DNA from 4 places in the Parabacteroides sp. AF18-52 genome. Region 3 is predicted to be linked to each of the others. Evidence: riboswitches for the same ligand, from Rfam matches in the RefSeq annotation. Region 3 holds a riboswitch; each other region holds the start of a gene.
What was found. Region 3 has a riboswitch for cobalamin ahead of nrdD (anaerobic ribonucleoside-triphosphate reductase). Riboswitches for the same ligand answer to the same signal wherever they lie in the genome.
Positions count from the first base shown of each region.

Region 1: another riboswitch for cobalamin. It lies ahead of DWX23_RS21995 (sirohydrochlorin cobaltochelatase); the one in region 3 lies ahead of nrdD (anaerobic ribonucleoside-triphosphate reductase).
Region 2: another riboswitch for cobalamin. It lies ahead of DWX23_RS21935 (ABC transporter substrate-binding protein); the one in region 3 lies ahead of nrdD (anaerobic ribonucleoside-triphosphate reductase).
Region 4: another riboswitch for cobalamin. It lies ahead of DWX23_RS06095 (cysteine-rich CWC family protein); the one in region 3 lies ahead of nrdD (anaerobic ribonucleoside-triphosphate reductase).

Region 1 is NZ_QUGR01000021.1:60,516-63,689, forward strand. Features, by position in the region: gene DWX23_RS21990 (PepSY domain-containing protein) at 1-419, opposite strand, end outside; gene DWX23_RS21995 (sirohydrochlorin cobaltochelatase) at 438-1,352, opposite strand; cobalamin riboswitch at 1,477-1,673, opposite strand; gene aspT (aspartate-alanine antiporter) at 1,814-3,174, shown strand, end outside.
Region 2 is NZ_QUGR01000021.1:43,227-46,400, reverse strand. Features, by position in the region: gene DWX23_RS21940 (iron ABC transporter permease) at 1-157, opposite strand, end outside; gene DWX23_RS21935 (ABC transporter substrate-binding protein) at 167-1,327, opposite strand; cobalamin riboswitch at 1,375-1,578, opposite strand; gene cobI (precorrin-2 C(20)-methyltransferase) at 1,647-2,345, shown strand; gene DWX23_RS21925 (hypothetical protein) at 2,434-2,886, opposite strand.
Region 3 is NZ_QUGR01000004.1:374,547-377,720, forward strand. Features, by position in the region: gene nrdD (anaerobic ribonucleoside-triphosphate reductase) at 1-1,549, opposite strand, end outside; cobalamin riboswitch at 1,672-1,880, opposite strand; gene pgk (phosphoglycerate kinase) at 2,047-3,174, opposite strand, start outside.
Region 4 is NZ_QUGR01000002.1:636,241-639,414, forward strand. Features, by position in the region: gene accC (acetyl-CoA carboxylase biotin carboxylase subunit) at 1-1,335, opposite strand, end outside; gene DWX23_RS06095 (cysteine-rich CWC family protein) at 1,337-1,552, opposite strand; cobalamin riboswitch at 1,611-1,893, opposite strand; gene DWX23_RS06100 (anaerobic ribonucleoside triphosphate reductase) at 2,181-3,174, shown strand, end outside.

The DNA.
Region 1 (3,174 bases), on a different contig from region 3:
CCGAAAGGAATCCATTGATCCAGCTTATACATCGAATCCACACGCAGGATCGGAGATGAGCACCATTGTGCTGCAGTCCGCTCGATAGTTTCGTCATTTATTGCTTCGACTGGTTGCAGAGAGTCTGCATAGAGTGTTTCGGGCGTATTCTTTCCCCGAAAATGAACCACAGGCCGGTCAAAATACATTTCCATGGAGAGTGAACGGACCTGTGCTGAATCGGGAAGAACGGACAGAAGAGTTTCCATATCCGGCAAATTTCCGTCGATAACCTGTTGCCTTTCTAATTTATCCTGTTGTGATGCTCTGGGAAATGAATGATAGATCATTACTATACCTGAAAGAAACCACATCAGAAATAAGATACTCAGAAGTAATCCGAGTATCTTATGTGTAAGTTTTAGTATTTTTCTGAACATTTAGTTTTGTGCTTGAACTTAGTCCTTTTCAGCAGCGTATTGTTTTTTCTTTTCAGTGATATTGACCATTTTATGTTTGGCCGCAAACCTGGCATGATCGATGAATAGTTTCTGGATATCCGGATTTTGTCCTAATCCTTGCATAAAGACAGACACCTGGTAACCTTTGCTTTCCAGTTCCTGCTTCATATCGCCTGCTATATCGTTGTTGGCATGGTCGCCTGCTACAAACATAAAAGGCATCAGCAGTACTTTCTTTACACCGCTGGCATCCAGTTTGGCTACCATATCATCGAAAGAAGGATAGCCTTCTACGGTGGTTACATGGTAATCGGTATATCCTTTGGATTGCAGCATATAATCCATCATGGCGTACTGTGCCGTGGCTGGTGTATACGTTCCGTGTCCGACAAGAACCGTCGCGCCTTCTTTGGCTCCGTTCTTTGCTACGGCTGCTATCACATCTTCAAAGTCATGCGGTGTATAAAGCAGCGGGTTGCCGATACGTACCTCTTTGAAATTCTTTTCCAGCGGTGCAATGTCTTTGCGAAGCGATTCCATTTCCACCCCTTCGATAATGTTGGTAGACTGGATGAGGATATGAGTATATCCGTCTGCTTTCAGTTTTTCCAGCGCTTCGACCGGATTCAGTTTTTCGATACCGCGGGCTTTCAGGCGGCGTGCTACGATGCGGGAAGTGTAGGCTTCGCGTACTTCCATGTCTTTGAAGGCTTCTTGCGCTTTCCGGTTGATCGCGTCGATGGTGAGAGCACGGGTGTCGTCATACGTGGTACCGAAATGTACCATTAATAAGGCGGCTTTGTCACCCGGTTGCATGGAGGCCAGCATGTCGGATGCCTTGAAGTTCTCGCCGTCATGTGCCCAGCACATAGGTGCGAGCATACAAGCAATAAGTAATAGTAAATGTTTCATATAATGTAAATTAAAAGGTAACGAACGAATACGACAAGCCACAATACCGGCTGTCGGTAAACATTTTCTTTTATCAAAAAGAGATTGTCCGTATGTTTTATCATTCTCCTGACCCCGGGGGAATACGATATAAATAAACCTTGGCAGGTTTCCTGACTTGCCCGGAAAGCGACCTTCCCATCCTTGTATCGGACAGTGGTGTAAGAATGCTTTCCTTATTATCGGGCTTCACAGTAGCGGGCACTGTTCCGGATTCAAACCGGATTCCCTTTTATACGATTAACGGAATGTTATCGTATCACCAAAGCGGGGACAAAGATAGAAAATTATTTAAAATAAGATGGATTTTATATTCTCTTAATTGAATCGGCCGGAACAACTTCCTTGTGGATACTGTTCCATTTACCACAATAAAACCGGACATATCGTATGTCTTAATATTAACGCCAAACAATTAATATATGGAGTGGTTTGCAGATTTACTCAAACATTATCCGGAACTGGCCATTTTTCTTACACTGGCATTGGGCTTCTGGATCGGTAAATTTAAAATAGGGAAGTTTTCTTTGGGGACAGTTACCAGTGTTCTACTGGTCGGAGTATTGATCGGACAATTGCATATAGAGATCGGTGCACCAATTAAATCGGTATTCTTTCTTTTGTTCCTGTTTGCTGTCGGCTACAGCGTAGGACCGCAGTTCTTTCGGGGACTGAAGAAGGAAGGGCTTCCGCAGATGCTTTTTGCAGCATTGATGTGCCTGTTCTGTTTGTTCATTCCTTTCATTCTTGCCAAACTGATGGGATATAATGCGGGCGAAGCTGCCGGGTTACTGGCCGGTTCACAGACTATTTCGGCCGTATTGGGAGTAGCGGAAGATACGATCAATCAGGGAAGCCTGAGCGATGCCGATAAAACGGCTATGATCAACGTGATGCCGGTGGCTTATGCCGTGTCGTATATTTTCGGTACGGCGGGTTCTGCCTGGATCATGAGTGACGTGGCTCCCCGTCTGCTGGGTGGACTGGCATCCGTGAAAAAGGCTTGTAAAGAACTGGAGGCCAGGATGGGAAATGATGACGAAAGTGAGCAGCCCGGATTTATGCCTGCAGCACGTCCTATCACTTTCCGGGCTTATAAGATAAGCAATGACTGGTTCGGTGCCGGAAAGACCGTACAGGAACTGGAGGATTATCTGGAAGGTCAGGGGCGCCGCCTGTTTGTGGAGCGTGTCCGTATCAATAATGTTATTTATGATGTGAAGCCGGACCTGATGCTCCAGAAAGGAAATGAAGTTGTCTTGAGCGGACGGCGTGAGTTTGTGATCGGTGAGGAAGACTGGATAGGGGATGAAGTGAATGATATCGATTTGCTGGATTTTCCTGCAGAGACATTACCTGTATTGATCTCCCGCAAGAAGTTTGCAGGCATGACGGTGGCACAACTCCGCAAGGAAAAGGTGATGCATGGTGTCAGTATCAAGAGTATCAAACGTGCCGGGATCAGTATTCCGGTATTGGCTGCGACCCGGATCGATCCGGGCGATATGCTCGAACTGGTCGGGACAAAGCTGGAAGTGAATGAGGCGGCTGCTACTTTGGGATATGCCGATCGACCTACGAACCAGACGGATATGATCTTTGTCGGGTTGGGTATCTTTATCGGTGGTATAATCGGTTCGCTGGCTATCCACTTCGGGGATATTCCTGTCAGCCTGAGTACGAGTGGCGGGGCGTTGATTGCCGGGTTGGTATTCGGATGGCTTCGCTCCAAACATCCGACATTCGGACGCATTCCGGAGCCTTCACTTTGGGTGTTGAATAA
Region 2 (3,174 bases), on a different contig from region 3:
TATTCTGCCAGGTGACCGGTTCATCTCCATTGCCGCAGATGATATTCCAAACCGAATGGAAAGGAATCGAAACAGAGCCCAACACCAAATTCAAAAACAGCAACACGACGATCGAGGCAAGGATCAAAAGCATCAGGATAGTGTTAGAATACTTCATCGTCCCTATTTATTTAAGTAAATCATAATAGACAGGCGTATGGTCCGGCAGTAGATTCGGGTGGAAGATATGCAATAAATCGCCCAATACAACTTCCGGCTCGGTCGGCATGCTTTCGTAAAAAGGTTTCTCCCGCATATTACAGTAGATCACTCCTTTTTCTTTGAAAGCACGGAAGTCTGCATAACGGGGATCCTGATCTTTCAGTGATTTATAAGTATATATTCCCGGATAGCTGTTTACGATACGCCAGTAATCGGCTTCATCCGCCTGGTTATAAACCGTCTCGAAGTCGAGCGTCACACCGCCGGAACGATCGTCGTCTTTCAAAAAGTAATCAGCACCGGCATCTTTGAAAAGTTGTGCAAGGAAGCTCTTTCCTCCTACTGCATACCAGTTGCCACCATGTATTTCGCCACTGAACACGATAGGACGTTTCTGCACTTTACCTTCGGCAGTCAGTTCTTTCAGTTCGTTGTAACGGTTCTCTATAGCAGAGAATTTCTCATTGGCTTCCTGCTCTATCCCGAGTAACAGGCCGACAAACTTAATCCATTCAGCCTGTCCCAGCGGCGTCATTTCTTTATATCCCAGATGAGGAATCAGAGGGATACCGATATCTTTCATCGTCTCGTATCCGCCACGCTTAAAAGGAGAGATCAGGATCAGGTCGGGATTGATACTCATAATTACCTCATTATCGAAATTACCTTCGATCCCGATCTTCGCCGTCTTTCCTTCCTTCAGCTGATTATTGATAGTCTTATTAAACAGATGGCGCGTACTCGTGATACCTACCACCTTATCCTCCGCTCCCAACTTAATGAAATTGGAGAGTTGCAGGGAGGTCATACAAATGGCACTACGCACAGGTGTTTCGATCACCGTATAATCGGCAGGAATACCTTCCGGCTTTGTCCCACGGGGAACCAGCGCATACAGGAAATGCGTGCTTTCTTCATTCTGAGGGTCATGTATATCCATCAGGACATAACCATCGGCATAGGTCAACTGAAAACCTTCGGCATATTTAGGTGTGATCTGAACCATCCTATCCGTCGTAATCGTTTGTTGCGACGATGCATTCTCTTTTTCCTGCTGATTTCCTTTCGATGCGCATGATGTAGCCATTAACGCTAACAGGCAGCCACCGACTAAATACTTATTCATATTCTATTTGTTTTTATCCGACACAAACCGTCCAAACCCACGAGGACAATCGTTATGCAAAAAATGGCAGGTCTTCTGACTTACTTCCATCCCGAATGCCTTCCCGATCGCAAAGACCAGTGGCAAAAGGTATTATCAGGATGTTTATAAAGCTTCACAGCAGCGTGGACTGTCCGGGATTCTCACCCGGTTCCCTTTTAATCTGTCTCCATGAACAGGAGTTTTACAGAACCGACTTCGAGCGCAAAAGTAATAAGAAGTTTGCAACTTTACACTATTTTCAGCACATTTGCATCCCAAATAAAAGAACAAGAATAAAATGACTTATCCGATCAGTTTTGTATCATTAGGTCCCGGCGAACCGGAACTTATCACGGTGAAAGGTCTCCGCCAACTCCAGACAGCAGATATCATCTACTGTCCCGCCACCCGCAACAGGCAAGGCGAAAGCATCTCGCGAGCCGCCGATATCGTACGCGCCCTGGAGATAAGCGAAACAGCCATCCGGTGTTTCATGCTTCCGATGAGTAAAGACCGCACGGAGGCCTGGAAAGCCTACGATGCCCTGTACAACGAAGCTGAAAGTAATTACGCAGAAGGAAAACAGATCGTTATCGTAGCCGAAGGCGACGCCGGTTTTTATTCCTCCATACAATATATATACGACAAATTTACAGCTGCGGGAATCGCTGTTCAGCGCATTGCCGGAATACCGGCCTTCATTGCTGCCGGAGCGCTGGCAGGCTTACATATCGTTAAGCAGGAAGAACAGATCGTCGTCATCCCCGGTACGCCTTCCGCCGACGAATTGAGTGAAAAGATAAACGCAGGATATGTAATCGTTATCATGAAACTTTCACAATGCGTGGAAGCCGTACACGAATGTATCCGCAAGCATCCGCAAACACAATTCCATTACTTTGAAAACGTGGGGACAGAAAAAGAATATTATACATCCGATAAAAAGATCATAGCAGACAAGATATACCCCTATTTCTCACTGATGATCATACAATAATCCCCTTCATATTCCGGAGGTAGAACGCTTCCGGAAATGAAAGGGATATGTACAGATACTATCTGCTCCGATTATTGTTTTGCAAAAACTATGCAGATTCTACGATGCCACGCAGGCGGTTTACATGATAACGAAGTGACTGAACAGACTCCCAGTTCTGATGCCCTGACTTGCATAACTCACGTGCACTTACCAATACACCCGAAATATGGCTGCTGATCTCTTCTATCTTCTTACTCGTCTCATTATAAAGAGATTCCACCTCTTCCGGCGAATAAATAGAAGCAGACTGTGCCAGCGATTCCAGTAATTCCATCTGATAGACTCCGGCCTTGGGGATCAAGTTGCGGACGGCATAGTGATGAAGATCCTGGATTTCCTTTTGCTTGGTCGTATCCCAACCGACACTACTCGTACTTACCGAAGGATTCATCTTTGAAAACATACGGATTCCCAGACAATCAACAATTGTTCTTATCCATGATCCTGTTTCTGCTTCTCTTGAGGCTACACCCGCCAAACTAAATCTCATTGTTACCATAATCAAATCTCCTTAATTACATAAACCGAAGTTTTTAAAACTGTTATATACTTTCTTTTTATCACTATAAACTTGCTGTTAGTTTCATTTTGATATTGTGACAGCGCAAAATTAGGCAAATTATCATACACCACAACCCTTTATCCATATTTTAAAATACTTTAAGACAAAACCTATCCAAATGCATTGATATTGCCAACTGAAGATTACAAATAAATCGAAAAACGCCCACTTTACTTACCAAACAGTCATCCCCATCCTTCTTTTAGTAACTTTTATCAATATAAC
Region 3 (3,174 bases):
TTTCATATTTAGGGTTGTCATTGATTTCGATACCCATAAACTGGGCAGCTTCTACCAATCCGTTCACCCCGATCGTAAGATACTGGCGGTTCATATTAATATAACCGGCATCGAACAGGGGGAGCATGCCTTTGGATTGTAACTGTTTCAGATTCTCGTTGTAGGCCAACTGGACTTTATGTACGAGATCGATTACCTCTTCCAGGAAGAACGGATAAAGTATACCGGACTTCACAGCATGCTGTATGCAACGGTTCAGGTTGATTGTCAATACGCTTTTAGAACCGGTAGATACCCCTCCGGCTCCCAGCGTATAACTGAAACCGTTGTCTTGTATCTCGTTGCGCAAACGGCAACAACTGCTTAACGAATCGGCATTATCGCTCATATAAGTGAAGAAGGAGTGTCCTTCGGCATACATCTCGGCCGTAAAATCCCCGTATTCCTTATCGAGTACATCTCCATCTTTCGACAGGAGCGCCATAGTCTCGACCGGGAAGGTCAGAACGTTGCGGGTACGTTCTTTGTTGAACCATTTCATGAACCGCTTTTGCAACCAGTTTAACGAATCCCAGTCGGGCTTGTTGCCGTCAGGGAATACAAAATTCTCGAAAAGACTGTTGAAATAATATTTGTCATAATAGGCAATATTCCAAAATACAGCCTGGAAGTTTCTGGCACCGGTCGGCTGGTTGATAGAATAGACTATTTGTTCGAAACAGTCTGTAATCATTTTGTCTATTGTACGTTGCTTACTGGACGAGTCTACCACATCATCGGCGTGCCGGTAATAATCTTTTCCATATTCCAATCCGACGAAATAATTCATATACATCAGAAACTCGGGAGTTGCACATGCACCGCTCAACATGCTTGAAACGATGAATACCATATTGATGAAACCACCACAGAAAGATTTCAGATTGGTTGGGGCCGTAGAGTTGCCTCCCACGGAAGCTGTACCGCTTATCAGCCAGGGATACATGGTTATACTGGCACAATAGTTGGCAAGGTTCGTTTCATCATTCTTATAAATGAAATGGTGATTCAGCAGTTCCAGGTAACGGTCCGATACTTCTTTTCCGTACATATCTTTCAACCGGTCTGTCAGCAGGCGGCGGTTCAGGCGGATAAAGTTCGATTTCGGTAACTCACCTATCAGTGTGGCGATATTTTTATTCTCTACATTGGCATTAGCGTCGTATTTACTTCCGGTAGCCGGATTGGATGCATCACAATAATCCAGTAGAAAGCGCAGTTTATCCCTAACTTCCCGGTCTTCCAGATGTTTCTGACGGTATAGCATATATGACTTTGCTACCGCATAATAATGTTCTGCCATCAAAGCAACTTCCACCTGGTTCTGAATATCTTCCACACTTGTCCCTTCGCTGACACTGATGCGGCTGAGGATATTGGTTATTACTTCCTGGGTAGCGAAACTACCTACTGATAAAAATGCTTTAGCTATTGCATTTTTGATTTTGTCAAGTGAGAATACTTCTTTTTTACCATCTCTCTTGACAATAAAAATCTCCGTGCTGATCATACTTTTTATTTAAGATTAAACAATACTTCTGTTCATGCAGTTCCGCAATGATTCCCGGAGATAAAGTGATAAATGGATCTTATAAAGGATTCATACCACTGCTTTTCACCCGAAAGCGCTGGATTCTGTCTGATTGAAATGGCAGGTCTTCTGACTTGTTTCTGTTGTAACACCTTCCCGATCTGAGACCAGTGGCATACAGAGGTTACAACATTTTTCCTTTGCAGGAATAAAACTTACAGCTACGGGGATAGTCCCTGATTTTCACAGGATTCCCTTTTAATCTTCCTCACTGAATTGTGATTCGGAAACCATTGTCGATAACAAAGATATGAATTAATTCAATATTGCAAGGAGCCATATATGGCTATGTTATTCTTCCGTAATATATCCCGGATGGGATATTATGAGGTAGTGATTATAAAACAAGAAACTCCGGTGAAATCACTTCACCGGAGTTTTATATTTAATTAGGATATTATAAACAATATCTAAAATTATTTGTACGGTTCGCCTTTAACAGCAGCGATACCCGGCAGAACTTTGCCTTCGATAGCTTCCAGTAAAGCACCACCACCTGTAGATACGTAAGAAACTTCGCTTGCAATACCGAACTTGTTAACGCAAGCAACAGAGTCGCCACCACCAACAAGAGAGAATGCACCGTTCTTAGTAGCTTCAACTATAGCGTTACCTACTGCACGAGAACCGTCGGTGAAGTTTTCGAATTCAAATACGCCTGTCGGACCGTTCCAAAGGATAGTCTTAGACTTCTTGATAACGTCAGCGTAGATTTCAATAGTCTTAGGACCAATGTCAAGACCTTCCCATCCGTCAGGAATTTCGTTAACATTAGCATATTTTGTATTTGCGTCGTTGCTGAAAGCGTCAGCAATCTTTGCGTCGACAGCCAATACAAGGTTTACACCTTTTTCTTTTGCTTTCTTCATCAGGTCAAGAGCCAGATCCAACTTATCGTCTTCAACGATAGAGTTACCGATCTTACCGCCCATAGCCTTTGTGAAAGTATAAGTCATACCACCTGTTACGATCAGATTGTCTACCTTGTTCAACAGGTTTTCGATGATTTCGATCTTAGAAGAAACTTTAGAACCACCCATGATAGCAGTAAACGGACGAGCGATGTCGTTCATTACTTTTTCTACAGCTTTTACTTCTTTTTCCATCAGGTAACCGAACATCTTGTGGTCAGCATCGAAGTAATCAGCAATCAGAGCTGTAGAAGCATGAGCACGGTGAGCAGTACCGAATGCATCGTTTACATAGCAGTCTGCATAAGAAGCCAATCTCTTTGTGAATTCTTTCTGGCTTTCTTTTACTGCTTTTTTAGCAGCTTTCTTTTCGTCGTCTGTTGCATCTTCTGCCAAACCTCTTGGTTTGCCTTCTTCTTCTGCATAGAAACGAAGGTTTTCCAGCAATAAAGCTTCGCCCGGTTGCAGAGCTGCAGCCTTAGCGCCAGCTTCTTCACCAATACAGTCGTTAGCAAACTGAACTTCTACGCCCAGTAATTCAGATACACGACCCAAAATATGTTTCAGTGAAAATTTATCAGTAACGCCTTTCGGACGGCCCAGGTGAGAACCTATGATTACGCTGCCACCGTC
Region 4 (3,174 bases), on a different contig from region 3:
CGCATTTTTCGCAATAAAAGAAGTATCATATTTCCCCTGTACAAAATCAGTCGTATCCATGATCCGGCGTAGATAGCTGATATTGGTTTTCAATCCGGTGATCTTGTATTCGTGCAGTACACGCCGCATACGTTCGATTGCATACTGGCGGTTAGTCGCCCATACGATCAGTTTGCCGATCATCGGGTCGTAATAAACCGGTATCTCATATCCTTCGTACACATAACTGTCCACACGGACACCGATGCCGTTCGGTTCCGTCAGTTGCCTGATCACACCGGGAGACGGCATAAATCCGGCTTCGGTATCTTCCGCACAGATACGGCATTCGATAGCATGGCCACGCTGGGCTATCTCTTCCTGACGGATATGGAGCGGCTCATCGTTAGCCACCCGGATCTGTTCTTTTACCAGGTCGACACCCAATACTTCTTCCGTGATAGGATGCTCCACCTGCAGGCGGGTATTCATTTCCAGGAAATAAAAATTCCGATGTTTGTCCACCAGAAACTCGATGGTACCTGCACCGGAATAATTAACGGCCTTTGCCGCAGCAACAGCTTTCTCTCCCATATCTTTCCGCAATTCAGCCGTAATAAACGGTGACGGGCTTTCTTCTACGATCTTCTGGTTACGCCGTTGTACCGAACATTCACGTTCGCAGAGATGGATCACGTTCCCGTGATTATCGCCCAGAATCTGAAATTCGATATGATGAGGCTCTTCCACAAACTTCTCCAGATAAACAGTATCGTCTCCAAAAGAAGAAAGAGATTCCGAACGGGCGGAATTATAGGCTTCCACCACCTCTTCCTCTTTATAAATAAGCCGCATCCCTTTTCCACCGCCGCCCATCGATGCTTTCAGCATCACAGGAAAACCGATCTCCTTACAAACCCGAACTGCCTCTTCCGCACTCTGCAACGGCTGCTGTGTTCCGGGAACTACCGGTACGCCGGCTTCGATCATACGTTTGCGGGCAGAGATCTTATCTCCCATCGCTTCCATCGTTTCAGGAGCCGGACCGATAAAAATAATCCCTTCTTCCTTACATCTCCGGGCAAAAGCGGCATTCTCCGAAAGAAAGCCATAACCGGGGTGAACAGCATCTGCCTTATGAAGTTTGGCTGCCTGAATAATTTTTTCAATATCCAGATAACTCTCTTTGGAGGCCGCAGGGCCTATCAGGCAAGCTTCATCGGCATAAAGCACGTGCCGGGCGGCCCGGTCGGCTTCCGAAAATACAGCCACAGACTGTATTCCCATCTCCCGGCAGGAGCGCATCACACGCACCGCGATCTCACCACGATTTGCGATCAATATTTTCCGTATCATATCAATGCTTTAAATGTTTATAGCGGGGATTCACCTCGCAGGCATAGAAATATTTCTTTATCTCATTCAAACAGGAATTGCATAAGCATCCCGGATAATGCATCTTTACATAAGCAAGCTGGAGCTCATCCAATTTCACAGGTGCACAATGACAGGCAGAGATATCGTCTACCCGGCATACAAAGGAGACCCCACAACGCGGACAATCTTTCTCCATAATCTGATAATTTTTGAAATAAACAATCTTTTCGAACCCGTATCCTAACCCACGAGGACATGAGCCTTTAATGAATGGCAGGTCTTCTGACTGACTCCCATTCTGAAGCCTTCCCGACGGAAAGTTGATAGTTGACATGTGACAGTTGACAGATAAATACGGACAGAAAAACTGTCTACTGTCAACTTTCCACAGTCAACTGAATCGTCAGTGGCATTAGTTGTTTTCAGAATGTTGAACGGAGCTTCACAGCAGCGGGACTGTCCGGGATTTACACCCGATTCCCTTTTAATCTGTATCACCCGACCAGATAATACAGAACCGATTCGGCGGCAAATGTAGAGAAAATATTACACATTTTACTCCAGATTGTGCATATTTTTTATTAGGACACATAAGAGGCTGATAATGCAATGGTTAGAAGAGAGCTCACACTTGACTATCCTTTTTGGAAAACATTTTCGACATAAAAAATATAAAAGTTTTCCACTTTTCTCTATTTCATATCTAATAATCAGAAGATTGACATAATTTAACTCGTTAAAAGTTTTCCAAAAAGAACACCATATACAGTTTAAGCATACCTTTGTTGGAGTAAAAACAACATAAATATATTATCAATTTTATCATGATACAAACAGTTATCAAACGGGATGGACGTATCGTCGGATTTAATGAGGAGAAGATAGTAACAGCGATACGAAAAGCCATGCTGCATACAGAAAATGGGGAGGATTTGCAGCTGATCCGCCAGATTACGGATCATATTTCATTCAAAGGAGAACCGCAAATGACAGTCGAAGCGATACAGGATGCAGTCGAACTGGAACTAATGAACAGTAGCCGTAAGGACGTTGCACAGAAATATATCGCTTACCGTAACCAGCGCAGTGTGGCCCGTAAAGCTAAAACACGCGATATGTTCCTGGAGATTATCAACATTAAATCGAACGATATCACGCGCGAAAATGCCAATATGAATGCAGATACTCCTGCAGGCATGATGATGAAATTCTCCAGTGAAACCACCAAACCGTTCGTCGACGATTACCTGTTGAGTGAAGAGGTAAAAGAGGCCGTTGCAAACAACTACCTGCACATTCATGATAAAGATTATTACCCGACCAAGAGCCTGACATGCGTTCAGCATCCACTGGACCGCATCCTTAAATATGGATTCTCTGCCGGACATGGCGAATCACGCCCGGCAAAACGCATCGAGACAGCCAGCATCCTGGGCTGCATCTCCCTGGAAACAGCTCAGAACGAAATGCACGGCGGACAGGCTATCCCCGCTTTCGACTTCTATCTGGCTCCTTACGTACGTAACAGCTTTATTGAAGAGATCAAGAACCTGGAAGACCTGAACGGCGTGGATTACTCACATCTGTATAATAAAGAACTGGACGACTATGTAACGCGTCCGCTGGATGGCCTGAGCGGTGACAAACGGATCATACAGCATGCTATTAATAAAACTGTCAGCCGTGTCCATCAGTCGATGGAAGCTTTCATTCACAATATGAACACCATTCATTCACGCGGTGGCAACCAGGTGGTGTTCAGCTCTATCAACTACGGCACGGATACTTCAGCCGAAGGGCGTTGCATCATTCGTGAGA